DNA from 4 places in the Dermacoccus barathri genome. Region 4 is predicted to be linked to each of the others. Evidence: riboswitches for the same ligand, from Rfam matches in the RefSeq annotation. Region 4 holds a riboswitch; each other region holds the start of a gene.

Region 1 (7,021 bases), on a different contig from region 4:
GTCATCGACGGAGACGCCCTTGCCGCGCGCGAAGCCCTCGAGCGCCTTCGTGGGCTTGCCGTCGGCGTCGTAGGCGGCCGCGACCTTGGGGCCCTTGGCGAGCGTCTCTGCGTCCGGCTCGTGCGCGCTGACACCGGGCACCGTGACAACGATGCGGCGCGGCGTGCCGACGACGCTCACGTCACCGTGCTCGAGGCGGGTGGCCGCGAGCGCCGTCGTGACGGCGTCCTTGACCGCGGGGAGGGTGGCGTCGACGACGTGCGGCGGCATCTCCTCGACGCCGATCTCGAACGCGAACGCCTGAGCGGCGTCGCCGAGGTCCGCCGCCGACTCGGCCTTCTGGACCGGCTGCGTCACGTTCGGCGCAGTCTCCGCTGCAGCAGCGATCTCGTTGACACGCGACGTGGCGACGCCCTCCTTGAGCAGCGGGAAGCCGAGCTCCTCGCGGCGTTCGGTCCACAGCGCGCCGGCCTCGCGGGCGAGGCGGCGCATGAGCGAGAACGAGCGGGCGCGCTCGGTGGTCGACACTGCTCCACGCGAGTCGAGGATGTTGAACGCGTGCGAGCTCTTGAGCACGTACGTCCACGCCGGCACGGGCAGGCGGGCGTCGATCATGCGCTGCGCTTCGTCCGTGTAGTTCTTGAAGAAGGTGTGCGCGGTCTCGACGTCGGCGTCGTCGAGGTAGTAGCGCGACATCTCGTACTCGTTCTGCGCAAAGACCTCGCCGTAGGAGATGCCCTCGGCGTACGCCATGTCCTTGAAGTGCGTGACGCCCTGGAGCGCCATGAGGATGCGCTCCATGCCGTAGGTGAGTTCGACGGAGATCGGCTCGAGGTTCTGGCCCACGACTTGCTGGAAGTAGGTGAACTGCGTGACCTCCATGCCGTCGAGCCAGACCTCCCACCCGAGGCCCCACGCGCCGATGGCGGGCTGCTGCCAGTTGTCCTCGACGAAGCGCACGTCGTGCGCGTCGAGGTCGATGCCGAGCGCCTGCAGGGAGCCGAGGTAGAGCTCCTGCGGGTTGCCCGGGTCGGGCTTGAGGATGACCTGGAACTGCGTGTGCGTCTGCAGACGGTTGGGGTTCTCGCCGTAGCGGCTGTCGTCGGGGCGCACGGAGGGTTCGACGTACGCGACGTGCCACGGCTCGGGCCCGAGGACGCGCATGACCGTGGCGGGGTTCATCGTTCCCGCCCCGACCTCGGTGTTGTAGGGCTGGACCACCATGCAACCGCGGTCGGTCCAGTACTTCTGCAACGTCAACAGGGCATCTTGCATCGTCAGTACATCGGTCACACGCCCAAGGTTACCGAGTGCCGCGTGTCACCCGCGCCACCGTTCGTCCACGGGGGCCGGTGCCTTGTCATTCAGGCGTCGTGTGCAGCGTCACCCGGAGCCGAATCGAGCACCTTCTGCCACTCGACCAACGTCCCCTCTCGCTCGTAGCCGAGTTCACGGTTGATGCGCAGCATGTGCTCGTTGGTCTCGTCGTTCCAGGTGCGTTGCACGGTGACGCCGGGCGCGGCCTGGGGCAGAGCCAAGGACACGGCAGCCTTCACGCGGTAGCCGAGCCGATGGCCCCGGTGGGCTTTCGCGACGAGGGTGTCGTCCTGGTAGGCGATCCACGGTGTTTCCGCGGGCACCGAAACGTGCGTGAACGCGGCCATCTCACCGGATTCCTCGTGCCAGGCCACGGCCTCTACGACGACGCGCCCGCGACGTTCGTCCTCGTCGAACATCGCGGTGACGCGCTCGGGGGTCCAGTTCTCCGGCTCGATGGCGAGGGCGCCGAGAGGTGTGTCGGTCGACATCATTCCGGCGAGGCGCGCCCGTTCCGGCAGCCAGTCTTCGGGAAGCCGACCGACGACGGTCTCGATGCGGTAGCCGTCGTTCATCTCGATGACGCGGCGCATCTCGGCCCCGATGTCGGCGCTGACGGGGAGCCGCTGCCCGTTACGCACGCACGTCTGCGCTTCCGCATAGCCCGCTGCTTCTAAGAAGGCGGCCTCGTCGTTGGCGGCACCGACCGGCGTCTGCGTTTCGATCATGAGCGTGGTGCGCCCGGCCTCTCGGCAGACACGTTCGACCTCGTCGACGAGACGTTGCTTGAGCGCCGTAGCCCGCTCGTCGAGGCAGGCGACGTCGAACCCGGCGAGATGTGGGTTGTCCTGCGTCGGCATCCCGATGGCTGCGGACCCGACGACGTCGCCGTCGTCGATCGCGGCGAGCCAGACCTTCGCGTGGGCCAGGGACTCCCACATCTGTGCGAGTTCGTTCGGCGGGTAGGCAGTCGTGTCGCGCCCCCACTGGCGGCGCCCGGCCGTGACGAAGACGGTCGCCCACTCCTCGAACTGCGGGTGTTCAGGGGTGATCCGTTCGATGCGCACCGTGTTCATGCCAGTCATGGAACGCCAGCAACCGCGCGCCCGACAAGTGAATTTCCGGCGGTACCGGCCCTACGATCGACGGCAGGCCCGGAACCCGACGCCACATCACCCTGCGTTTCATGGCCGCACCGATGGATGCCAACGTGCGCGGGCGCGTCGGTGCCGGCCGGATGCTCGAGTGGATCGACAAGTCCCCGTACGCCTGTGCCGCGGCGTGGAGCGGGCACTACTGCGTGACGGCCTACGTCGGCAATGTGCGCTTCCACCAGCCGTTGCACGTCGGCGACCTCGTCGAGGTGCAGGCGCGGCTCATCCACACGGGCACGTCGAGCATGCACGTGTCGGCGCGAGTGCGCTCGGGCAACCCGCGCACGGGCGAACTGAACCTCACAACCGAGTGCACGATGGTGCTTGTCGGCCTTGACAACGACGGCCACAAGCGGGCCGTGCCGCCTCGGATGCCAACGCTTTCCGAGGACGTCGCGCTCGACACGCACGCGCAGACGATGGTCGAGATCCGCGCGAGGCTACTGCGCCCCATCCCACTCGAAGTGCCGCCGCTCGTCGACTGAAGTGCACCCCGGCGACACCCGCTCGGAATCCTCTCGGACGCGCCTGCGTTGAACACAGCGACCCCAGTGAAAGGAACGCCCCATGTGGTTCACCCGTCAGGATTCCGCCCCGGTCGACGTCGCTGCCGTGCACGACGTTCTCGGCACGCCACTGCTCGGCGGGTGGCCGGACAAGACCGAGACGCTGTACGTCGCGATGGGATGTTTCTGGGGTGCGGAGCGCATCTTCTGGCAGATCCCGGGGGTCGTCTCGACGGCCGTCGGCTACATGGGTGGCGACCGTGAGAACCCCTCATACGAGGACGTCTGCACGGGCACGACGGGCCACACCGAGGCCGTCCAGATCGCGTACGACCCGGAGAAGGTCTCCCCGGCCCAGCTGCTCAAGGCGTTCTGGGAGAACCATGACCCGACGACGGCCAACCGTCAGGGCAATGACATCGGCACGCAGTACCGCTCTGCGGTCTACTGGACGACGCCCGAGCAGGAGACCGCTACGCGTCGCACCGCAGAAGCGTTCCAGGGTGCGCTGACCGACGCGGGCCGCGGCGCCATCACGACGGAGATGAAGCCCGCCGACGAAGCCGGAAAGTTCTGGCCGGCCGAGGGCTACCACCAGCAGTACCTCGCGAAAAATCCAGGCGGGTACTGCAATCACGGCTACAAGGGCGTGACGTGCCCGGTCGGCGTGGCCGACCTCCCCGCGCAGACCGACGTGCTTCCGCCGAGCAAATAAGCGCGAGCTCGGGGGTACCTCGACCCCGTGGAGTCCACGCTCCGCCCCTAGTGACTCCAGCCCACGGGGAGAGCACGGCGTCAGCGCATCTCTCCACTGGGCAGACTTTCCTGCCGTTGGGTCGAGGCGGCGACTACCCAACCGCAGGAAACTCGGTCCAGCGGTGACGCAGAGTGGCCCAGATCACTTGATTTGACGGGCTTCTCGCGGCGTCTCTAATGTAATGCCGGTCAAGAGATCCGATGCAAAGCCCTGGCTGGTCGGACGGCAACCCTCACGAACGTGGCGGGGTGCTCCAGGTGATGACCCGGCCGCGTCAACCGCGCGGCAAGCACGTTCCGCACCCGGAACACATCCCTTTCGAGGGCTTCGTACCGGTGCGCCCGATCCCGGGAGATCACATGCAGCACACGCATCGCCCCACCCAGGCCCCCACCGCGCGACCGCACACGCACGACGCCGCGTTCGCGCGCCCCAAGCACTGACCGCACCCATCGTCGGGCGGTCGCCGGCACCGCCCACCCCACCGGCGCAACCCACGCGCCTTTGAGGAAGGCACCACCATGTCCGAAAACGAAAAGTCGACGCCCACCACCAGCACCGACACCCCCGCCATCCCGGCCCTTCCGGAGAAGCCGAAGAGCAACGGCGGCAAGTACGCGGCGTTCGGCGCAGGCGCCCTCGTCGTCGCCCTCGCTGCAGGCTTCGGCATCAAGGCCTTCACGGGTAGCGACGACGAGAAGCTGACGAAGATCACCGTCGGTACCACCGAAGCGTCCGACCCGTACTGGAACGAACTCATCAAGGTCGGCAAGGAGAAGTACGGCCTCGAGATCGAGCCGGTCAACTTCACCGACTACACGCAGGCCAATCCGGCCCTCTCCCAGGGCCAGGTCGACCTCAACCAGTTCCAGCACCTTCAGTTCCTCGCCGACTACAACGCCGCGAAGAACGACACCCTGACGCCGGTGGGCTCCACGTACATCGTGCCGCTGTCGCTCTACTCGAAGAAGCACTCGAAGATCAACGAGTTCGCGAAGGGTGGCAAGGTCGCCATCCCGAACGACGCGACGAACCAGGCACGCGCTCTCCTGCTCCTGCAGAGCGCCGGCCTGCTGACGCTCAAGGGCGGCGGCAACTCCCTCTCGACACCCGCCGACATCGACGCAGGCAAGTCGAAGGTCAAGGTCGCCCCGGTGGAAGCCGCACAGACGGCGGCCGCCCTGCCGTCCGTCGAAGGTGCGGTCGTCAACAACAACTTCGCCGCCGACGCGAACCTCGACCCCAGCAAGGCGCTGTTCAAGGACGACCCGAAGGCCAAGTCCTCCGAGCCGTACATCAACGTCATCGCCGCTCGGAAGAAGGACGCCGACAACCCGGCGTACGCCAAGTTCGTGCAGGCCTACCACGAGAAGTCGGTGCAGGACCTCATCGCGAAGCGCACCAAGGGAACCCAGTTCGAGGTGAAGCGCTCCGTCACGGACGTGCGCGGAATCCTCGCCCGTCTCGAGTCGCAGATCAAGGCCGCCAAGTGACCCCTACTCCCCCGAACGACACCACACCCGCAGTCCGTCTGCGTGGCGTGAGCAAGACCTTCGTGCGCGGCTCGAAGGAGGTCAGCGCCCTCCAGGATGTCGACCTAGACGTCGCCACTGGTCGCGTGCTCGCCGTCATCGGCTTCTCGGGCGCCGGCAAGAGCACCCTGGTGCGCCTCATCAATGCGCTCGAGACACCGACGACGGGCACCGTCGAGGTGGACGGCATCGACCTCACGAGCCTCAACGCGAAAAAGATCCGCGCCCTGCGCGCTCGGATCGGCATGGTCTTCCAGCAGTTCAACCTCATCCGGTCCCGCACGGTGTACGCCAATGTGGCCTACCCGCTCGAGGTCGCGGGGTGGGACAAGGCGAAGATCGAGGCACGCATCACCGAGCTCCTTCACTTCGTCGGCCTCACGGAGAAGGCGTGGGCCTACCCCGACGAACTCTCCGGCGGGCAGAAGCAGCGCGTCGGCATCGCCCGCGCTCTCGCGACCAACCCGGAGATCCTGCTCGCCGACGAGTCGACGTCGGCGCTCGACCCCGACACGACGAAGGACGTTCTCGCCCTGCTGCGCCGCGTCAACGACGAACTCGGCGTGACGATCGTCGTCATCACGCACGAGATGGACGTCGTGCGTGAACTGGCCGACGACGTCGTGGTCCTCGAACACGGCCGCCTCGTCGAATCCGGGCCGACCGAGCAGGTGCTCGGCTCCCCCGCCTCGCCCGCCACGCGGCGTCTCGTCGACGCAACGCTGCGCAACGTGCCGGACGCCCGTGAGATCGATCTGCTGCGCCGGCGCGTGAGCGGTCGCCTCGTCACCGCGACCGTCCACGACTCCGCCGGCTTCGGGCGGGTGCTCGCCTCCACCGGTGCGCGCAATGTCGAACCGGAGATCGTCCACGGCGGGCTGACGCCCCTCAAGGAAGCGAACCTCACGACGTTGACCCTGGCCCTGCGCGGTGACGACGACACCGTCACGCAGATGCTGACCGACCTCGCCCAGGTGGCCACCGTCCACGAACTCGAGGAGGCCACGGCATGAAGGTCATCACTGCGGACACGGACTGGAGCGCACTGCGCCCCGTGCTGTGGGAGTCGGTCGGGCAGACCCTCCTCATGGTCAGCGCCACCATCGTCCTCGGCGGTCTGTTCGGGCTCGTGCTCGGCGTGCTGCTCAACACGACGCGCCGCGGCGGCATCATGGCCAACCCGACGGTTCACACGATCCTCAACGTGCTCGTCAACATCATCCGGCCGATCCCGTTCATCATCTTCGCGGCCGCGCTCGGTCCGCTGACGCTGAAGGTCACCGGCTCGACGATCGGTACCGCGTCGATGATCTTCCCGCTGACGCTCGCCGCAACCTTCGGCATCAGTCGCATCGTCGAACAGAACCTCGTGAGTGTCGACCCGGGCGTCATCGAGGCGGCTCAGGCGATGGGCGCGAGCCCGTGGCGGATCATCCGCACCGTTCTCATCCCCGAGGCGCTCGCGCCGCTCATCCTCGGGTACACCTTCGCGCTCGTCGCCGTCATCGACATGACCGCGGTCGTCGGCGCGATGGGCGGCGGCGGTCTCGGCAACTTCGCGCTGGCGTACGGCTACCAGCGCTACCAGTGGGCAGTGACGTGGGCAGCCGTCGTCATCATCATCGTGTTCGTGCAGATCGCGCAGTTCATCGGTAACGCACTGGCCCGCAAGGCTCTGCGTCACTGATCGACGCGCACGGCGAAACGCCCGAGCGGCCGGCAACCTTGGGGGTGCCGGCCGCTCGGGCGTTCAAG
Region 2 (7,021 bases), on a different contig from region 4:
CGCGCGTCATCCCGGTTGCGGGTGGCTTCATCGGTGCGGGGCTCGACGTCATGCTCCTGCGCAAGATCGCCGACGCGGCGCGCAACGACTTCATCGCGGCCGTGCCGCCCACGGCCTGACGCTCCGCCGATCGTGACGACGCCGGCGCCCGCGGAATGCACCGCGTGGCGTCGGCGTTGACGCTTTGTTCACCTGAACGCTCGTCAACCGGAGGCACTTCGATGGCACGTCCCACCTCGCTCGGTCGCCGCGTCACCCGACTCGCTGGCCTGAAATCCCTCGCTGCTGCAGTGACGGCGGCGTCCGCCGCCGGAGGTCCCTCGCTCACGACCCGCCTCAGCGCACTTCCGCGCCTGGCTCGCGCTGTGCGCTCCGGTTCGTACCGGGGCGTGAGCACCGCGCAGCTCGCGCTGCTCACGGCTGCTGCGGCCTACGTCGCCTCGCCGGTCGATCTGCTGCCCGAGGCGCTCCTGGGAGTCGTGGGTCTTGCGGACGACGCCGCCGTCCTCACGTGGCTGGCGAGCTCGCTCGTGCACGTCACCGACGACTTCCTCGACTGGGAGAAGCGCACAGGTGTGACGCTGGCGGGGGAGCGCGTGCGCTGAGGACGCCCTTGTCCACAGGCGCCAGCGCCTCGCACTGGTCGTGAGAAGTGTGGTCATGGCTTCGTGAAGCCATGACCACACTTCATCTCTCGGGCATGGGCCCGCTGCTCGCCCTCATGCCGTACGAGTTCGGCTTCGCTCCGACGGCGTCCCTCGTCGTCACGTTCATGGACGGCGGGCGAGTTGCGGGGGCTGCCCGCTTCGACGAAGCCGTCGTCACCCCGGAGCACGTTCACCACGTGCGCGATCGCGTCGTCGAGGCGTCGAATCGTCTCGGCACGAGTGGCGTCGTCGTCACGGCCTACCAGTGCAGTCCCGGCGTCGATCTCGACCTGGTCACGCGGGCTCTCGCACCGGCCGTCGAGGTGGAGCACGCCCTCGTCGTGGCCCCTGACGTCTGGTGGGCAACGACGTGCACCAAAGGCTGTTGTGACGGTGCACTGGCCCCAGTGCCGACTGCCGCCGATGTGCCCTCCCTCGCATCGGCCCTCGAGGGACGCCTCGAACCGGCGTTATCGCGTGATGAAGCCGTGGCCGCCCTCCGCGCGGTTTCGCCACTGGCCCAACGGGCCGTCGCCGACCTGCTCGTCGGGCTACCGGGCGAGACCGGCCGGGTGCGCGCGGCCTGGCGTGAGGTGGCCTCAGGCTCCGGGCACCCCCACAGCACTCGCGAGCGTGAGGCTCTGGCGCTCGTCGTCGACGCCATGCCCGATCCACTCCTGCGCGACGAGATGGTGTGGAGCGTCGTGCCCGAACTGGCCGCGGGAGCCCGTACCACGCGGCAGTGCTGGTCCGAGCCGGTGAGTTCGCAGCGCCTGTTGGAGATCCTCGTCGCCGTGCCCGAGCCGGCGCGAGCCCATTGGCTGTGTCTCGTGGCGCTCGCGCGCTGGCGGGAAGGGGAGCGGCCCAGCGCTGTGCTCGCCGCCGCCGAGGCCCAGGAACGGGGCGCGCGCCTACCTCTCGTCGACCTCGTCGTGAGGATGACCTCCTCCGGCATGGCGTACGAGGACTTCCTGCGGCCGGCGAGGCCGAATCGTGCGGCGCGGCGCCGTCGCTGACGTCGTGGCGACGAGGCGAGAGAGTGCGGGCAGCCACCGGGCCGGCGCTTCACATCGTGGACATCAGCAGGGGCCTTCCTGGCGCCTTCGCTGCACTCGCCCTAGTCTCGGAGCGTCAAGAGTCTCAGTCACACAAGCCCCGGCTGACTGAGCGGCAACCCTCCACCGCGGTGGGGTGCCCCGGGTGACGACAGGGCCGTGAACGCTGCGGCAAGCGCGGACTCGCCAGTCGCTTCGGCGAGTCCTTCGAGGAGGACACATGGCGAGCTCTCATTCAGCGCACGTCGCACCGGCCGCTACGCGTCCTGTGCAGGCGCCGAGTGGGTTCAACGCGCAGGCACGAGCCGTCGCTCTGGGAGACGTCGTTCTCGAAAGTGGCCGCACGCTGCCGGACGTCGTCATGACCTACGAGTGCTGGGGCGAGTTGAACGACGACGCGTCGAACGTCGTCCTCGTCGAGCACGCGCTCACGGGTGATTCGCACGTCGTCGGCGATACTGGCGACGGGCAGCCCACCCCGGGTTGGTGGCCAGGAATCATCGGCCCCGGCGCAGCACTCGACACCGACGAGTACTTCGTCCTCGCCATCAACGTTCTCGGTGGATGCCGTGGCAGTACCGGCCCCATCTCGCTCGCTCCGGACGGCGAGCCCTGGGGCGGACGTTTCCCGCAGGTGACCGTCCGAGACCAGGTCCGCGCCGAAGCGGCGTGCCTCGAAGCGCTCGGTGTGCGACGCCTGCACGCCGTCATCGGAGGCTCCTTCGGGGGGATGCGCACGGCCGAGTGGGTCGCGGGGTTCCCGGACCGCGTCGAGCGGGCATTGGTCGTGGCGAGCAGTGGCTGCGCGACCGCGGACCAGATTGCCTGGGGTCACACCCAGGTCGTCGCCATCACGTCCGACCCGGAATTCCGCGACGGCGACTACCTGCGTCACGGCACGTTTCCCACGAACGGCCTCGCGTTGGCCCGCCAGATCGCTCACGCCTCGTATCGCAGCGCAAGCGAGTTCGAGGCACGGTTCGGCGCCGAGCCCCAGCCAGGTGAGGACCCGCTCGAGGGCGGTCGCTTCAGCGTCGAGGGCTACCTCGACCACCACGGGGCCAAACTCGCGCGACGCTTCGACCCGCTGGCCTACGTGCGCCTGACGCAGGCCATGGCGACCCACGACATCGGGCGAGGACGCGGCGGGCTCGACGCGGTGCTGGAGGCGTACGAAGGAGAACTCCTCGTGGCCGCAGTCGACTCCGATCGACTCTTTCCCGTGAGCGCATCGACGCGGATGGTGCGCGCCTACGGTCGCGGACGACTGCGCATGATCCACTCGCCCTACGGCCACGACGGATTCCTCATCGAGGCCGACCAGATCGCGTCGCTCGTGCAGGAACTCGTCCAGCGTCCGTTGCGCGGAACACCGCGGCTCGTGCGCGGCGTCGCTTGAGTGGCCCACCGCAGGGGCCTCGGGTAGCGTGACGGCAGATTCCGAATTTCGCGAGTGAGGTCGCCATGTCCGTCATCGTCAGTTTCGCGCCCGGCCCCGAGGGCGAAGCCGCCCTCGCCGAGGCAGCTCGCCAGTCGAAGGATCTGGGTCGCCCGCTCATCGTGGTGTGCACGGTGCCCTCGGACGAGGCCCGCACCGCGGCCCGCAAGGCGGCCGAGGAGTACACGGGCGCACAGGTCGTCGATGTGCAGGACGGCGCCGACGCCGTGGAATCCATCCTCGAGGAGATTTCCCGCGTGCAGCCCGCCCTGCTCGTCATCGGGCTACGCAGGCGCACCCCTGTCGGCAAGTTGATCCTGGGCACGAGTGCGCAGCGCTTGTTGCTCGACGCCCCGTGCCCCGTGCTCGCCGTCAAGCCCTGAGGCTCCCGAACGCCCTTCAGTTGCTGAGATGGCGGCCGATGCGGGGCAGGGAATGAACGTCAATCGAAGCTCGTTGAACCCCGTGATTCTGCGGTTTCGTCCGTCGAGTTTTATAATGGGTGAAGAAGCGGTCACCACCCGGAGCGCCAAGCGCGGGGTTTCGTGATCGCACTCCTCGTTCCGGTGTCGCTTCGATCGTCGCTGCCCTGCGGCCGACGACGGCGACGCATTACTTTCGGAAGGTAGTTGGTGACGACAGTGTCGAAGACCACGCAGCCCCCCGCACTTCCCGCGGATGTCGACCACCCGGCTCTGGCAGCTCTGTTCGAATCGGGTCGTGAGACGGGCTCGGTGGACAGCGTCGCATTGAAGGACGCGATCGAAGAGGCACAGGTGTCGTCCGCCAAGCAGAAGTCCGTGTTGAAGGCGCTGGCCGCCGAGAACATCGAGGTCGTCCTCGACCAGGCCCACGCCGAGCAGGCCGTGGCCACCACAGCCGGACGTCGTAAGACGGCCGCGAAGAAGACGACGGCCAAGAAGGCCACCGCGAAGTCCGCTGCGGCCAAGACCACTGCGGCCAAGAAGACCACCGCCAAGAAGGCGACGGCGAAGACCGCGACCGCGAAGGTTGCGGCTGTCGAGGAGTCGAGCGAGGCGGACGAGACCGCCAACGAGGCTCCCGCCAAGAAGACGACGGCCAAGAAGGCTGCCGCGAAGAAGACCACGGCCAAGAAGGCTGCCGCCAAGACGGCCACGGCCAAGACCGCGACGGCGAAGACCGCGACGGCGAAGAAGGCTGCTGCGAAGAAGGCAGGTAAGGCCGCCGACGAGCCCGAGGTCGACGAGGTCGAGCCGGTCGACATCGCGGCCGAAACCGGTGACGATGTCGAGACGCCCGAGCAGGCCTCCGACAGCAAGGCCGGCGACACCTCCGAGCCGGAGGACGAGAAGGGCGGCTTCGTCCTGCGTCAGGGCGACGAGGACGACGCTCCTGCTCAGCAGGTCGTCACGGCAGGCGCCACGGCAGACCCGGTCAAGGACTACCTCAAGCAGATCGGTAAGGTCGCGCTGCTCAACGCCGAGCAGGAGGTCGAGCTCGCCAAGCGCATCGAGGCCGGCCTGTTCGCGGAGCAGAAGCTCGACTCCGGCGACAAGATCGACATGAAGCTCAAGCGTGAGCTGTGGTGGATCGCCTCGGACGGCAAGAACGCCAAGAACCACCTCCTCGAGGCCAACCTGCGTCTCGTCGTGTCGCTCGCCAAGCGCTACACCGGTCGCGGAATGCTCTTCCTCGACCTCATCCAGGAAGGCAACCTGGGCCTCATCCGTGCGGTCGAGAAGTTCGACTACACCAAGGGCTACAAGTTCTCGACCTACGCGACGTGGTGGATTCGTCAGGCCATCACCCGCGCCATGGCCGACCAGGCGCGCACCATCCGCATCCCGGTGCACATGGTCGAGGTCATCAACAAGCTGGCCCGCGTCCAGCGCCAGATGCTCCAGGACCTGGGCCGCGAGCCCACCCCGGACGAGCTGGCCAAGGAACTCGACATGACCCCCGAGAAGGTCGTGGAGGTCCAGAAGTACGGTCGCGAGCCGATCTCTTTGCACACCCCGCTCGGCGAGGACGGCGACAGCGAGTTCGGTGACCTCATTGAGGACTCCGAGGCCGTCGTTCCGGCCGACGCCGTGAGCTTCACGCTCCTGCAGGAGCAGCTGCACTCGGTGCTCGACACGCTGAGCGAGCGCGAAGCGGGCGTCGTCTCGATGCGCTTCGGTCTCACCGACGGTCAGCCGAAGACGCTCGACGAGATCGGCAAGGTGTACGGCGTGACGCGTGAGCGCATCCGTCAGATCGAGAGCAAGACGATGAGCAAGCTGCGTCACCCGTCGCGCTCGCAGGTTCTGCGCGACTACCTCGACTGAGCAGCGGCTTTACCGCCGAAGGGCGCATCCCATGGGGGATGCGCCCTTCGGCGCTCGAGCGTCCGTGGAACCCTTCACGCCGACGGATGGTGGGTTTGGCTGAAGACGGCAGGGATATCGGTCGCATCTTCGGCCGAACACACCATCATCCTTCGTCCGCGTGGCATCGAACGCAGGATCGGCGCGAAAACGGACGAGCCCGGCTCCACACGTCAGGGGAGAGCCAGGCTCATCTCGTGTGGCGTCAGGTGCGGTTCCGGCGGCCGAGTGCCGTGAGGTAGGCGCGACCCGAGGCAGGGGCGAGGAGGGCCTTCACCCGCGCGCCCAACGACGCTTCGTCCCGTGCGGCCCGGACCACCCGGTCACACGCTGACGCCTGGGACCGGCCCGTCGTCGGCGCGTAGCGCGAGGCCTCCATACCTGAGCACGCTCGCTCGAGGGCCTCACGCACCGTGGTGCCCGACTCCGGGTTGTCCCGGGTGAACGCCTCTGCGGTGGCTCGTGGCGACAAGCCCTCCGGCGTCGTGTAACCGAGATCGCGCAGCGACCAGAGCATGGCGTGCCACGCTCCCTCGTCACGTTCGCGATCCGTGGATGCCGTACGGGTGACTTCCTGGCGCTTACGTCGACCCGCCAGGGGCAGGGCCGACGCGAGCAGCGCGACCAAGGCGAGGCCCCCCAGCACCGCGAGCACGCGGGCCCAAGGGAAGGAGTCCGAGTCGGGCTTGGCCGGCTGGGTCGTGCTCGACGAGGTGCTCGTCTCGCTCGACGGGCGCACGCTCGAGGTGGACGAGGACGTGCTCGTCGAGCTCGTGGGCGCACTCGAGGACGAGGACGCCGACGAGTCGCCGGTGGGGGTGTCCGGCGCGTAGGGCGGCGGCGCACCCGAACGCAGGCCGGGCGTCGGGTCGAAGCGCGTCCACCCCATACCGGGGAAGTAGACCTCCGCCCAGGCGTGGGCGTCCGCAGCTCGCACCTCGTACGTGCCGCTGCGCTCCGTGCCGGGCAGGAAGCCGATGGCCACACGCGCGGGCAGCCCCATCTGCCGCGCTCCCATGACCATGGCAGTCGCGAACTGAGTGCAGTAGCCCCGTCGCGTCTCCAGGAAGTTCGACAGCGGATCGAGCTCGCGACCGTTCTCCGAACGGGTCGGGGCCAACTTGAGCGAGTACGTGAACGACGGGTCGGTACGCAGATAGCGCTGCAGCGCGACGGCCTGCTCGAACGGTGTTCCCGCGTCGGCGGCCCCGGAGGCCTGATTGAGCCGAGTGATGCGCTGCTTCGCCGCCTCCGGGAGTGTTGCGGTGTCGAGATCCTTCGCCGTGACACTGCCACCGACTCCCGCGCGCCCGTTGCTCGTGGGTCGTGCGGCCGCCGTGTACTCGCGGTAGAGCACAGAGTAGGCCGGCGCGGGCTGCGACAGGAACGGCACACCGTTGTTCGTGCCGACACGGAAGGTCGGGTTCGCAGAACCGAAGTTGGCCGCACGCAGCTGCGCAGGCGCCGCGACGAACGGCGGTCGCATGCCGTTGAGGGTCACGGACATGCGTTCCGTGCGCGCCGGCATCGAAT
Region 3 (7,021 bases), on a different contig from region 4:
CTGCCGAGGGCGCCGAGGCCGAGGTCGGCGGCGGCGAACTGACGATCTACGACAACGTGCGTCGTGACGGCAGCGTCGCCTGGGGCGATCTGTGCCGCGGCCCGCACGTGCCGTCGACGAAGGTGCTCGGCAACGCGTTCAAGCTGATGCGTTCGGCTGCGGCCTACTGGCGCGGCAGCGAGAAGAACCCGCAGCTGCAGCGCGTCTACGGCACCGCGTGGCCCACGAAGGACGAGCTCAAGGCCTACCTCGAGCGCCTCGCCGAGGCCGAGAAGCGCGACCACCGCAAGCTCGGCGCGGAGATGGATCTGTTCAGCTTCCCCGAGAACATCGGCCCCGGCCTGCCCGTGTTCCACCCCAAGGGCGGCATCATCAAGCGCGAGATGGAGGACTACGTCCGCCGTCGCCACATCGAAGAGGGCTTCAGCTACGTCGGCACGCCGCACGTGTCGAAGGAAGACCTCTTCTACACCTCGGGTCACCTGCCCTACTACGCCGACGGCATGTTCCCGCCGCTGGACCTCGACGGGCAGAAGTACCGCCTCAAGGCGATGAACTGCCCGATGCACAACGAGATCTTCCGTTCGCGCGGACGCTCCTACCGTGAGCTGCCGCTGCGCTTCTTCGAGTTCGGCACGGTCTACCGCGACGAGAAGTCCGGCGTTCTCTCGGGCCTCACGCGCGTGCGCATGATCACCCAGGACGACTCCCACTCCTACGTGACGCCGGAGCAGGCGCCGGGCGAGATCAAGCACCTGCTCGACTTCATCCTCGGGCTGCTGCGTGACTTCGGGCTGAACGACTTCTACCTCGAGCTGTCGACGCGTGACGAGGCCGGCGACAAGAAGGACAAGTTCATCGGCACCGACGAGCAGTGGGAGGTCGCGACGCAGGTGCTCGCCGACGTCGCGAACGCCTCGGGCCTCGAGCTCGTGCCCGACCCGGGCGGCGCAGCCTTCTACGGCCCGAAGATCTCCGTGCAGGCACGTGACGCCATCGGCCGTACGTGGCAGATGTCGACGATCCAGTACGACTTCAACATGCCCGAGCGCTTCGGCCTCGAGTTCCAGACTCAGGACGGCACGCGTCAGCAGCCGGTCATGATCCACTCGGCGAAGTTCGGTTCGATCGAGCGCTTCCTTGGTGTGCTCGTCGAGCACTACGCGGGGCAGTTCCCGGCGTGGCTCGCACCGGTTCAGGTGCTCGGGGTTCCGGTCGCGGAGGAGTACTACGACTACCTCGGCGAGGTGGGCGAGAAGCTGCGTCGGGCCGGCGTACGCGTCGAGATCGACACGAGCGACGACCGCTTCCCGAAGAAGATCCGCAACGCCTCGAAGTCGAAAGCGCCGTTCATCCTCATCGCCGGCGAGGAGGACCGCGACAACGGAGCCGTGAGCTTCCGTTACCGCGACGGCTCGCAGAAGAACGGCGTGCCGGTCGACGAGGCCGTGGCCGAGATCGCCGCGTACATCGCCTCGCGCAACAACACGTCGCCCACGGCGGCCGAGGCACCTGCCGAGGCCTGATCCACATACGACGAAGCCGCCGCCCCGATTTGGGGTGGTGGCTTCGTCGTAGTCTCCGCGGTGCGGGCGATCAGGCGGAGGCAGCCTTCGCGGCTGCGAAGCCCTTGTCGAGGTCGGCGATGATGTCGTTCGCGTTCTCGATGCCGACCGACAGGCGCACGAGGCCGGGCGTGACGCCGGCGCCGCGGCGGTCGTCGTCACTGCCCTGGCTGTGCGTCGTCGTCGCCGGGTGGATGGCGAGCGAGCGGACGTCACCGATGTTGGCCACGTGCGAGTGCAGCTCGAGGGCGTCGACGAACGCCTTGCCCGCGTCGATGCCGCCGGCGATCTCGAAGGAGAACACTGCACCGGAACCGGTGGGCAGGTAGCGGTCGGCCAGCTCCTTGTACGGGCTGTCGTCCTTCGAGGCGTAGAAGACCTTTTCGACCTGCGCGTGCTCGCTCAGGTAGGCGACAACCTTCTTCGCGTTCTCCACGTGACGCTCGACGCGCAGCGACAGCGTCTCGAGGCCCTGGGCGATGAGGAACGCGTTGAACGGCGACACGGCGGAGCCGAGGTCGCGCAGCAGTTCGACGCGTGCCTTGAGGATGAACGCGAGGTTCGCGCCGAGCGCCGAACCGACGCCGAGATCGCGGGCGAAAACGAGACCGTGGTAGCTCTCGCTCGGCTCGTTGAACTGCGGGAACTTCTCCGGCTCCTTGGCGTAGTCGAACGTTCCGGCGTCCACGAGCACGCCGGCGATCGACGTGCCGTGGCCGCCGAGGTACTTCGTCGCCGAGTGGATGACGACGTCCGCGCCGTGCTCGATCGGGCGCAGCAGGTACGGCGTCGCGACGGTGTTGTCGACGAACAGTGGCAGGCCGGCGTCGTGGGCGACACCGGCAACACCCGCGACGTCGAGGACCTTCTGGTCGGGGTTGCTCAGCGTCTCGCCGAACAGCAGCTTGGTGTTCGGGCGGATGGCGCTCTTCCACGCGTCGAGGTCACCGATGTCCTCGACGAAGGTGGTCTCCACACCGAGACGCTTGAGAGTGTACTTGAGCAGGTTGTACGTACCGCCGTAGAGAGCGGCCGACGCGACGACGTGGTCGCCTGCCTGCGCGACGTTGAGGATGGCGAACGTCGTCGCGGCCTGGCCGGAGGCCAGCAGCAGGGCGCCGACGCCACCCTCGAGCGCCGCGATGCGCTCCTCGACGGCCTGCGACGTCGGGTTGCCGATCCGGGTGTAGATGGGGCCGAGGTCGGACAGGCCGAAGCGGTTGGCCGCCGTCTCGGCGGAGTCGAAGACGAACGAGGTCGTCTGGTAGATCGGCAGCGCGCGCGATCCGGTGTCCCCGTCCGGCACCTGGCCGGCGTGGATCTGCTTGGTCTCGAAAGCCCAGTCCTGAGCGCTCATGACAACTCCTCGAAAGGTCGCTACCCGTGCGCGAACCTCGCACGCGGGGTGCGCCGGAAGCTCTGCTTCCGCGCTTGCCCGGGCGTATCCGACGCCGGGCCAGGTCGTCACCCGGAGCACCCCGCCGCGGTGGGAGGGTTGCCGGCCAGCAAACCGGGGTTTGACGCTGGCGCTCGTGACCTGGTCCGAGGATATCCCGGGCGGTATCGAGGGGCGGGACTCGTGTCTCACATCGTGGTTTGCCGTGCGGCGCGGGGCGTTTGCCGAAGGGTCAAGCCGTGGTTGACTGGCGCCATGACGATCACCATCGCCCGGGCCAGGCGTGACGACGCCTTCGCCTGTGCAGCGCTTCGGTTGCGCTCGGACCTCGAGGAGGGGCACCCGAAGCGGGCCGGTTTCGTGACCGAGTACGCGGACGACTTCCTCTCGGCCTTCGACGAGGTACCCACGTGGATCGCCACCCGTTCCGACGGCACCGTCGTCGGCATCGTGCAGTGCGCCCTCGTCCACCGGATGCCGACGCTCGCGCGCGGCGCCAAGCCGTGGTTGTACGTCGCGTTCGTCTTCGTCGTGCCCGACGAACGTGGCGCGGGACTCGGCGAACGCATGCTCCGCACCGTCGACGCCTGGGCGGACGCGCGCGGCGTCGAGCGGATGCTGCTCAACACGCGTCCGAAGGCGCGCCCGTTGTACGAGCGTCTCGGATTCGGTGCCCCGGAGGAGCGACACATGCACCGCGACGCACCGTTCGCGGCCACGAAGGAGCAGCGATGAGCGACATCATCTGGGCCCTCGACCAGCGCGAGCGCTGCATCGCCTGCCCGTCGAAGCCGGCGGCGAACGCCGTCGTGCTCTACCTCGGTGAGGACGGCTCGCTGCCGCGCGAGAGCGTCGGATCGCTGGCCGAACGTGGCGTCATGGCCGCGGGCGTCGTGTGGGCGGGTGTGACAGCGGAACTCACCGACGACGACTGGCTCGACCTCGAGGACGCCGCAAGCGGCCTCGGCGGACTCGCGAGCGCCGTCGCCGTCGTGGGCGAAGGTGATGCCGCAGACGTCGCACAGAAAGTGGCAGAGCGCGTGGGCGGCCTGGCCCACGCGGGCGCTGCGAGCGACGAGCGGCTCGTGGAGAAACTCGCCGAGATCGCTCCGGTCTGACCCGGCGCGCGGGTTTCCCTAGGATGGGGCGCATGGTCACGCAGAACGAGGACTTCACTCCCGAGCACGCCGAGTCCGAGCACGACTTCGCGGGGGAGCCCGACGGTTTCGGCCGACTGTGGACGCCTCATCGCATGGCCTACATCGAGGCCGACCGCCCCTCGAGGGACGCCGGCGACGGCTGTCCGTTCTGCGCGGCGCCGGGCAAGGACGACGCCGAGGGCCTCATCGTGCACCGCGGTGAGCACTGCTTCGTCGTGATGAACCTCTTCCCGTACAACCCGGGCCACCTGCTCGTGTGCCCCTACCGTCACGTGCCGCACTACATCGACCTCACGGACGCCGAGACCGAGGAGTTCACGAAGCTGACGAAGCAGGGCATTCGCGCTCTGAAGGCGGCGTCGAACCCGGCCGGTTTCAACCTCGGCATGAACCAGGGCGATGTCGCGGGCGCCGGCGTGGCTGCGCACCTGCATCAGCACATCGTGCCCCGCTGGGGTGGCGACATGAACTTCATGCCGATCGTCGGTCAGACGAAGGCTCTCCCGGTGCTTCTCGAGGACAGCCGTCAGCGCATCGCGGCGTCCTGGCCAACCGACTGACGGCCTCGACCTCGCGGGGCGCGCGACTCGTGAACGCGGGGTGAGATGTGACTCGTCCGGCGCGGCGCGCACCTCGGCTCGACGTATCGAACCGCTACAGTTGAGTCACCATGCTGAACAAGTACGCGCGCGCCTTCTTCTCCGCGATCTTCCGCCCCCTGGCGCAGCTGCTCCTGCGCCTCGGCATCAGCCCTGACGTCGTCACGATCGTGGGCACGCTTGGTGTCTCGTTCGGCGCGCTGTGGTTCTACCCGCGCGGCGAGTTCCTCGTCGGCACCCTGTTCATCACGGCCTTCGTCTTCTCCGACATGCTCGACGGCAACATGGCCCGCCTGTCGGGTCGCTCGTCGGTGTGGGGCGCTTACCTCGACTCCACGCTCGACCGTGTCGGTGACGCCGCCATCTTCGGTGGTCTCGTGCTCTACTTCGCCGGCCAGGGCGACAACTTCCTCATGGCGTGCCTCGCGCTCGCCTGTCTCGTGCTCGGTTCCGTCGTCTCGTACGCCAAGGCTCGCGCCGAGGGGCTCGGTATGGAGGCGAACGTCGGCATCGCGGAACGAGCCGACCGTCTTGTTGCGGTTCTCGTCACCACCGGCCTCACGGGCCTGTTCGACCTGCCGTACATCGTCCTGACGATCGTGCTCGCCCTGCTCGCGGTGGCCTCGTTCATCACCGTGCTGCAGCGCATGCTCATGGTGCGTCGCCAGGCGCTCGGCAAGGCTCTCGCGAACTGATGGCTCGGCCCGCTCCCTCCCGCAAGCGAGCGCAGGACGCCGCCACCGTCCTCGCCTTCAAGGCCGGATGGCGTGCCGTGCGCGCCCTGCCCGAGCCGGCTGCGTACGTGCTCTTCGAGAGGATCGCGGACGTCCTTCACCGTCGCGGCGGCAAGGACGTCGAGCGGATGCGCTCGAACTACGCCCGGGTCCGCCCGGAACTCGACGCCGCGGCCCTGGACGACCTCACCCGTGAGGGCCTGCGCTCCTACTTCCGTTACTGGTGCGACGCGTTCCGCCTCCAGTCGCTCTCGCATGACGATCTGCGCTCGCTCGTGCGCACCACCGGTGCCATCGACCAGGTGCGGGCGGACCTTGCGGCGGGGGAGTCGATCGTCCTCTACCTCGGCCACCTCGGTAACTGGGATCTCGCCGGCGCATGGTCCGCCACCGAGCTCGCGCACGTCACGACCGTTGCCGAACGTCTCGAACCCGACGAGCTCTTCCGCGCGTTCCTCGAGTTCCGTGAGGGCCTCGGCATGACGATCATCCCGTTGACGGAGGGCGTCGACGTCATGGGTCAGGTCGAGGCGGCGCTGCGGGTGCCGGGCGCCTTTGCGCCGCTGCTGTCGGACCGTGACCTCACGCAGCGTGGCGTCACCGTGAAGCTCGCCGGACACGACGCGCGGGTCGCCGCCGGGCCCGCGATTCTGGCCCGACGCACGGGTGCTCGCCTGTACCCCGTCACGATCACCTACGACCCTCCGAAGGGTCGCGCGATGCGAGCCATCGAGATCCGCTTCCACGACCCTGTCGATGCCGGTTCGTCGCCGGACATGCGCGCCGACGTCCTCGCGGCCACGCAGCAGTGCGTCGATGCGTTGTCGACGGCGATCGTCGAGCGCACCGAGGACTGGCACATGATGCAGCGCGTCTTCGTCGACGACCTCGGCAACCGCGCGCCGCGAGGGAACTGACACGATGCGCGTCGGTCTCGTCAGCCCGTACTCGTTCGACGTGCCCGGCGGCGTGCAGCTGCACGTGCGCGACCTCGCCGAGTACCTCATCGGCGCCGGCCACGACGTGAGCGTCCTCGCGCCCGCGGACGACGAGACGCACATGCCCGACTACTTCGTCAGCGCCGGGCGTGCCGTGCCGATTCGCTACAACGGCTCCGTGGCGCGCCTCGCCTTTGGCCCACTGACGGCTGCCCGCGTCAACCGCTGGTTGGAGCGCGGTCAGTTCGACGTCCTGCACGTGCACGAGCCGGTCAGCCCCAGCGTGTCGATGCTCGCCCTGTGGGCGTATGACGGACCCGTCGTGGCGACGTTCCACACCTCCAACGTGCGTTCTCGCGCGCTGCACGCCGCGCACCCGTTGCTTCGTCCTGGCCTGGAGAAGATCACGGGCCGCATCGCGGTGTCGCAGGCAGCGCGTGAGACGGTGGCGCGTCACCTCGGTGGTGACGCGGTCGTCGTCCCGAACGGTGTGTACGTCGACCAATTTGCGCAGGCACCCCAGAACCCTGCGTGGCGCGGCACGGACGAGCGCCGGACGATCGCGTTCCTCGGGCGGATGAACGAACCGCGCAAGGGTCTCGACGTCCTCGTGCGCGCTCTGCCGCAGA
Region 4 (7,021 bases):
GCGTCAGAACGTGAGGTACATCGATGTTCAATAGAAATTCTCAGACCGCGCGTCCGGTCGGAGTCGAGGCTCACGAGCGGGCTGTTTCGCGCCTGCGAGAGTCCTTCGCCGCGCTCGGCCCGGACGAGACGGTGCGCCTCGCGAAGAAGACCTCGAACCTCTTCCGTCCGCGCGAGCGCGCCACCCGCGGGCTCGACGTCGAGGGCCTCGCCGGCGTCATCAGCATCGACGCCGAAGCGCGCACCGCCGACGTCCAGGGCATGTGCACGTACGAGAACCTCGTCGACGTCACGCTTCAGCACGGCCTCATGCCGTTCGTCGTGCCGCAGCTGCGCACCATCACGCTCGGCGGTGCGGTGACGGGCCTGGGCATCGAGTCGACGTCGTTCCGCAACGGGCTGCCGCACGAATCCGTCCTTGAGATGGACGTGTTCACGGGGGAGGGCACGATCGTCTCGGCGACGCCGACGAACGAGCACGCCGACCTCTTCCGGGCCTTCCCGAACAGCTACGGCAGCCTCGGCTATGCGACGCGCCTGCGCATCGAACTCGCGCCGATCGGCGACCTCGTCGAGACCCGCAACGTGCGCTTCGACTCCGCCCGGGCGATGACGGAGGCGATCGAGCGCATCGTCGCGGACGAGGTGTGGGAGGGCGAGCGCGTCGACGGCCTCGACGGCATGATCGTCTCGCCGGGCGAGTGCTACCTCGTCCTCGCGAACTTCTTCCCCAACGTTCGCCGCCACCCGAGCGATTACACCGGTCAGCGCATCTTCTACCGCAGCCTCGAAGAGCTGGACCGCGACACCCTCACGGCGCACGACTACATCTGGCGCTGGGACACGGACTGGTTCTGGTGCTCCAACGCGTTCGGTGTGCAGAACCCGACGGTCCGCCGGCTGTGGCCGAGCAAGTACCGCCGCAGCGACGTATTCCACCGCATTGTCGGCTTCGAGAACCGCTACGGCGTGGCCGCGAAGATCGACTCGATGCGCGGCGAGCTACCGCGTGAGCGCGTCGTCCAGGACGTCGAGGTGCCGCTCGAGGAACTCGTGAACTTCATGCCGTGGTTCGACGAGCACGTCGGCATGACGCCGGTGTGGGTCTGCCCGCTGCGGTTGCGCGGCGATCAGGCGTGGCCGCTGTACCGGCTCGAGCCGAACCGCACCTACGTCAATGTCGGGTTCTGGGGCACGGTGGCCATCGAGCCCGGCCGCGCGGACGGCGACGTCAACCGCGACATCGAGGCCGTGCTGCCCACGATAGGCGGTCACAAGTCGCTGTACTCCGACGTCTACTACGACGCTCAGACCTTCGAAGACCTCTACGGCGCAGCCGAATACCGCCGTATGAAGTCGATGTACGACCCCTCGGGCCGACTGCCCGAATTCGCAGACAAGGTAAGGACTCACGCATGACCACGCCGACCGGCGCACCCCTCGTTCAGCAGGCCGTCACCGCGGTGCTCGAGGAGCCGCTGCCGATGCGCCTCACCGCGTACGACGGCACCGACGTCGGGCCGAAGGACGCTGCGATTCAGCTGCGGATCGAGAACGAGGAGGGGCTGCGTTACCTCCTCACAGCGCCCGGCGACCTGGGGCTCGCTCGCGCGTACCTCACGGGAACGCTGACGGGGACGGGCTTCTCCGAGGGCGACCCGTACGAGGTGTTCAGCCTCATCAAGCGCGATCTGCGCGTGAAGGATCTGGGCAAGCGTGACGCGGCGTCGGTGCTCGCGCCGATCGTCAAGGCGCTGGGGACGAAGGCGCTCAAGCACCCGCCGTTGCCGGAGATCGAGAGCCAGCCGCGCTGGAAGCGTCACCTCGCGAAGGTGAACCCGATGTCGCGGGCGGCCGATTCGATCAGCTACCACTACGACGTCTCGAACGCGTTCTACGAGAAGGTGCTCGGCCCGTCGATGGCGTACACGTGCGCCGTCTACGACGCGGCGACGGATTCGCTGGAGGAGGCGCAGGAGCGCAAGTTCGCGCTCGTCGCGGACAAGCTCGACCTCCAGCCGGGCGATCGGTTGCTCGACGTCGGCTGCGGCTGGGGCGGCATGGCGATCCACGCCGCGCGCGAGCGTGGCGTGAGTGTGCTCGGTGTGACGCTGAGCCGCGAGCAGGCGGAGTGGGGTCAGCGTGCTGTGCGCGAGGCGGGCCTGGAGCACCTCGTCGAGATTCGCCACAGCGACTACCGCGACGTGACGGAGACGGGCTTCGACAAGGTGAGCTCGATCGGCCTGACGGAGCACATCGGCGTGAAGAACTACCACGACTACTTCACGTTCCTGCACTCGAAGCTGCGTGACGGCGGGCGCCTGCTCAACCACTGCATCACGCGTCGTGACGACACGGCGTCGGCGCGCCCGGAGCCGTTCACGGACCGCTACGTGTTCCCCGACGGTGAACTGGCCTCGCCGGGGCGCCTCATCGCGGAGTGCCACGACGCCGGGTTCGAGGTGCAGCACGACGAGAACCTGCGCCTGTCGTACGCGCACACGCTGGCCGCGTGGTGCCGCAACCTCGAGGCGAACTGGGAGTTCTGCGTCGGCGAGGCCGGCCTGCCGACGGCGCGCGTGTGGGGCATCTACATGGCCGGTTCGCGCCTGGCGTTCGAGGAGGGCTGGCTGCACCTGCACCAGGTGCTCGCGACGAAGACGACGGAGAACGGCGACAACGGCGGCTACCCGCTCGGCTCGCACTGGAACGCCTAACCCCACCGTCGATGTTGAGCGGGGACCGCGGCACGGGTGCCGCGTTTCCAAGGAAACATCGCCTAGCGCGATGCAGCTGCTGTGTACCTGGCCGCTCACCGGAGGTTGCGATGAGTCACGTGCCAGGCACCGCTACCGGGCGTACGGCGTCGAGTGGGATTGCGGGGCCAGGCTCCCTCGTCACCCATCGCGCCCGTTCTTTGTCGCTGGCAGCCTCCGACTTTCGTGACTCACGCAGATCGTCCTGTGTAGTCCACAGGACGATGTCGAGTAGGCGGACGTCTGATGTCTGCGAGATACCGGGGATCTCGTGCGTGGCATCACGCAGGGCCCCCATCCAACCGGCGCGATCACGAAGTGTCGATCGCAGGCCGGGGAGCGCGTGGTGGATGTTCCTCCGCCGCCGTGTCTCGGCGCGTTGCGTAGCCCCGTAGGAGAACCCGTATTGGCCGACACCGAACGCCGTCGCGAGGTAGCTATCGAGGATCGTTGCGGCATGTGGCCGATATAGGGCGGCAAGTTTCGTAATGGTGGGAGTGCGCGCCCCGTGGAATCCGAAGGCGCTCAGCTCCGTGAGCGCGTCCAGTTCGGCATCGGAGAACTCGGTCAGGTCCTTAGAATCCGGTACCAAGGCGACACGTGCCGCGATCTCGGTCCGCCGCTCAACCGTGAATGCCGTGACCGCACCGACACTAGGGCGTGCATTCATCAACGCCGACAACAGCAAGTCCCAGGTGCGTACCTCTTCGAAGTGCCCTTCATTGCGAGCTGTAATCGCCGCGAGGTCGTAGATCGTCCATCCGCTGAGCGGGTGCGTGCAGTACGCCCACACTCGTTTGGTTGCGTCCTCGACGTCCACGGGCGCCAGGATGGCGCCTTCGACCAGGAGCGGTGACGGGACATTGTGAGTTGTCATGTCCGAAATTATCCGTTTCGGTCACGCCGCGACCCTGAAATACACCAGCCGCTCAGCTAATCGGAACAGGGAGGGGAGCGGATGTGTCCCCGCTGCGGAGTCCCGCGATGCGGACACTCGCCAACCAATAACTGTTCGTTCCACAAAGGATGCGCTTACGTTATGGGCGGGTCACGAGTTCCGGCGACAAGTCTCGGCTGGCCGGACGGCAACCCTCCGCTGCGGTGGGGTGCCCCGAGTAACGACCTGGCGCGTCGCCGCCCGGCGTCTGCGCAAGCGCAACGAACAAAGAGGTTGTCATGACACTTCTCGCTACCCACGCTCCCGCCACGACGCCCGGACTGCGCATCGAGCGCCTCGGCCCGGCCCTGGGCGCCGTCATCCACGGCATCGACCTGGCGTCCATCGACGAGATCGCGGCCTTCGACATCCGCCGCGCCCTGCTCGCCCACAAGGTGCTCTTCTTCCGCGATCAGCACGGCTTCGACGACGACGCCCAGGTACGCCTCGGCAACCTCCTCGGCGACCTGACGCCCGGCCACCCCGTCGCCGGCAACCACGAGCGCAGCGAGATCTACAACATCGACTCGAGCGACCCCGAGTTCTCCTTCTCCGACGTCTGGCACACCGACGTCACCTTCATGAAGCGGCCGCCGTCCATCAGCATCCTCCGCGCCGTGACGCTCCCGCCCTACGGCGGCGACACGTCCTGGGCCGACAGCCAGGCCGCCTACGACTCCCTCTCCGCACCCCTCAAGGCGCTCGCCGACCAGCTGCTCGCCGTCCACGACGGCAACCGCGAGTGGGGTGCCTTCCTCAAGAAGAACGGCGGCCACGAGTGGGAGGGCGAGATCGTCACCGAACTGCCCGCCGTCGAGCACCCCGTCGTCCGCGTCCACCCCGAGACCGGCCGCCGCGGCCTCTTCGTCAACCCCGGCTTCACCTCCCACGTCAGCGGCGTCTCCGAAGCCGAATCGCGTGCCATCCTCGACGCCCTCTACGCCCACCTCACGCAGCCCGAGCACACGATCCGTCACCGCTGGGCGCCCGGCGACGTCGGCATCTGGGACAACCGCGCCACCTCCCACTACGCCAACCGCGACTACACGAACACCCGCGTCATGCACCGCGTCACCGTGCGCGGCGACGAGCCCCGCGGCGTCGACGGCCTGCGCGCCCACTAAGCGCACCGAAAACTGATCGACGCCCCACGGTCGGGGGTGATGAGATGACCGACATGATCGAACTCATCGCCCCCGACGCCGCGCGCTACGACGACTGGTCGGCCATGCTGCGCGAGTTCCGCGACGCCACCACCGACTCGCGCGGCGACCACTGGGTGTGCGCGGGCGGCATGGACGGCTCGGGCTTCTTCGCGGGCACCGACGTCGACATCACCTCCGACGGCTTTGCCGCCTACGTCGAAGACTGCGCCCGCCAAGGCAACACGATGTGGCCGCCGCACACTGGCCTCGTCCACTGCTCCTACTTCTGGATCGTCGACGACGGCGCCCTCGTCGGTCACCTCGCCCTGCGTCACGCGCTCAACGAGTTCCTCTACGAACTCGGCGGCCACATCGGCTACTCCGTGCGGCCAGCCGCTCGCGGACGCGGCATCGCGAAGGAGGCTCTGAAGCTCGGGCTCGCCGAAGCCGCCGCGCTCGACATCGCCCCCGTGCTCGTCTGCTGCGCGCAGACGAACGGCGCCTCGCGCGCCGTCATCGAGTCCTGCGGGGGCCGGCTCGAGGACGTCCGCGAAGACAGCCGTCGCTACTGGTTCGGCGACGGACCGCGCCCCACCGGCCCCACTGCGTGACGTTCGTCCACATTCGTGATGAAGGCGTGACCTGCGCGTGCGTTGTCAAAGCCCTGTGACCTACCCGACACCGCATAACGTGGCCCTGCTCACACTCACACGAAAAGGGAGGTCTCCGTGCCCGCGTCGAGCACCAAAACCCCCGAGCGCGACGGGAACACGCCCCCGGTCGCGGTCGACCTACCCCGCCAGATCACGGGACGTCAGAAGATCGTCATCGCCGTCGCGGCCGTCATCGCCGCCATCGGTTGGACGATGGTTGCGTTCGTCCGCGGCGAGCACGTCAACTCGATCTGGTTCGTCATGGCTGCCGTCGGCAGCTACGTCATCGGCTACATGCTGTACAGCCGCCTCATCCAGTACAAGGTCATCCGTCCGCGCGACGATCTCGCCACCCCGGCCGAGCAGTTCGAGAACGGCCAGGATTTCCTGCCCACCGACCGGCGCGTGCTGTTCGGTCACCACTTCGCCGCCATCGCCGGCGCCGGCCCGCTCGTCGGCCCCGTGCTCGCCGCGCAGATGGGTTACCTGCCGGGCACGCTTTGGATCATCTTCGGTGTGATCTTCGCGGGCGCCGTGCAGGACTACATGGTGCTCGCCATCTCCACGCGCCGCGGCGGTCGCAGCCTCGGCCAGATGGCCCGTGACACGCTCGGCCCGGTCGGCGGTTGGGCGGCCATGTTCGCCGTCATGACGATCATGATCATCCTGATCGCCGTGCTCGGCCTCGTCGTCGTCAACGCGCTCGCCGAGTCGCCCTGGGGCGTCTTCTCGCTCGCGATGACGATCCCGATCGCGCTCTTCATGGGTTGCTACCTGCGCTTCATGCGCCCGGGTGCCGTCTCCGAGGTCTCGGGCATCGGCGTCGTCCTGCTGCTCCTCGCCATCGTCGCCGGTGGCTGGGTTGCCGGCACCGACTGGGGCAAGGACATGTTCACGCTGTCGCCGACGGCGCTGTCGTGGGCCATCATCATCTACGGCTTCGCCGCTGCCGTCCTGCCCGTGTGGCTCCTGCTCGCTCCGCGTGACTACCTGTCGACCTTCATGAAGGTCGGCACGATCGTGCTGCTCGCGCTGGGCATCGTCATCGCGCGCCCGTCCATCGACATCCCGGCCATCACGTCGTTCGGCAAGGAGGGCAACGGCCCCGTCTTCGCCGGTTCGCTGTTCCCGTTCCTGTTCATCACGATCGCCTGTGGTGCGCTCTCCGGCTTCCACGCTCTCATATCCTCGGGCACGACGCCGAAGCTGCTGCAGAAGGAGAGCCAGGCTCGCCTCATCGGCTACGGCTCGATGCTCGTGGAGTCGTTCGTCGCGATCATGGCGCTCATCGCGGCCGCCATCATCGACCACCACCTGTACTTCGTCATGAACTCGCCCGCCGGCGTCACCGGCGGTACGCCCGAGAAGGCTGCCGCGTGGGTGAACTCGCTCGGCCTCGGCGGCGACCCGACGTCGGCCACCGAGATCGCGCAGGCCGCGAAGGACGTCGGCGAGGAGTCGGTCGTCTCCCGCACGGGTGGCGCACCGACGTTCGCCTTCGGTATGTCGAACGTGTTCTCGCAGGTCATCC

Evidence for each region. A riboswitch is a leader RNA that binds a small molecule or an ion and turns the genes downstream of it on or off. The one in region 4 is predicted to bind S-adenosylmethionine.
Region 1: it holds a riboswitch for S-adenosylmethionine, as region 4 does, so the genes downstream of both, IM689_RS03105 (MetQ/NlpA family ABC transporter substrate-binding protein) here and IM689_RS02610 (TauD/TfdA dioxygenase family protein) in region 4, are expected to answer to the same signal.
Region 2: it holds a riboswitch for S-adenosylmethionine, as region 4 does, so the genes downstream of both, metX (homoserine O-acetyltransferase MetX) here and IM689_RS02610 (TauD/TfdA dioxygenase family protein) in region 4, are expected to answer to the same signal.
Region 3: it holds a riboswitch for S-adenosylmethionine, as region 4 does, so the genes downstream of both, IM689_RS08385 (bifunctional o-acetylhomoserine/o-acetylserine sulfhydrylase) here and IM689_RS02610 (TauD/TfdA dioxygenase family protein) in region 4, are expected to answer to the same signal.

The regions. Positions count from the first base shown of each region.
Region 1 covers NZ_JADCTK010000002.1:5,552-12,572, reverse strand. Annotated here, with positions in the region: gene IM689_RS03125 (glycine--tRNA ligase) at 1-1,293, opposite strand, end outside; gene IM689_RS03120 (GNAT family N-acetyltransferase) at 1,365-2,402, opposite strand; gene IM689_RS03115 (acyl-CoA thioesterase) at 2,504-2,956, shown strand; gene msrA (peptide-methionine (S)-S-oxide reductase MsrA) at 3,039-3,692, shown strand; SAM riboswitch class IV at 3,921-4,032, shown strand; gene IM689_RS03105 (MetQ/NlpA family ABC transporter substrate-binding protein) at 4,256-5,227, shown strand; gene IM689_RS03100 (methionine ABC transporter ATP-binding protein) at 5,224-6,279, shown strand; gene IM689_RS03095 (methionine ABC transporter permease) at 6,276-6,953, shown strand.
Region 2 covers NZ_JADCTK010000004.1:260,873-267,893, reverse strand. Annotated here, with positions in the region: gene IM689_RS09320 (EcsC family protein) at 1-119, shown strand, start outside; gene IM689_RS09315 (YkvA family protein) at 222-605, shown strand; gene IM689_RS09310 (DUF4192 family protein) at 677-1,663, shown strand; SAM riboswitch class IV at 1,777-1,886, shown strand; gene metX (homoserine O-acetyltransferase MetX) at 1,923-3,101, shown strand; gene IM689_RS09300 (universal stress protein) at 3,167-3,523, shown strand; gene IM689_RS09295 (RNA polymerase sigma factor) at 3,782-5,449, shown strand; gene IM689_RS09290 (transglutaminase family protein) at 5,694-7,021, opposite strand, start outside.
Region 3 covers NZ_JADCTK010000004.1:54,954-61,974, reverse strand. Annotated here, with positions in the region: gene thrS (threonine--tRNA ligase) at 1-1,526, shown strand, start outside; gene IM689_RS08385 (bifunctional o-acetylhomoserine/o-acetylserine sulfhydrylase) at 1,597-2,922, opposite strand; SAM riboswitch class IV at 2,988-3,103, opposite strand; gene IM689_RS08380 (GNAT family N-acetyltransferase) at 3,217-3,696, shown strand; gene IM689_RS08375 (hypothetical protein) at 3,693-4,079, shown strand; gene IM689_RS08370 (HIT family protein) at 4,112-4,681, shown strand; gene pgsA (phosphatidylinositol phosphate synthase) at 4,792-5,415, shown strand; gene IM689_RS08360 (phosphatidylinositol mannoside acyltransferase) at 5,415-6,371, shown strand; gene IM689_RS08355 (glycosyltransferase family 4 protein) at 6,376-7,021, shown strand, end outside.
Region 4 covers NZ_JADCTK010000001.1:542,087-549,107, reverse strand. Annotated here, with positions in the region: gene IM689_RS02625 (FAD-binding oxidoreductase) at 24-1,418, shown strand; gene IM689_RS02620 (SAM-dependent methyltransferase) at 1,415-2,716, shown strand; gene IM689_RS02615 (DUF6308 family protein) at 2,832-3,632, opposite strand; SAM riboswitch class IV at 3,802-3,917, shown strand; gene IM689_RS02610 (TauD/TfdA dioxygenase family protein) at 3,932-4,816, shown strand; gene IM689_RS02605 (GNAT family N-acetyltransferase) at 4,861-5,448, shown strand; gene IM689_RS02600 (carbon starvation CstA family protein) at 5,566-7,021, shown strand, end outside.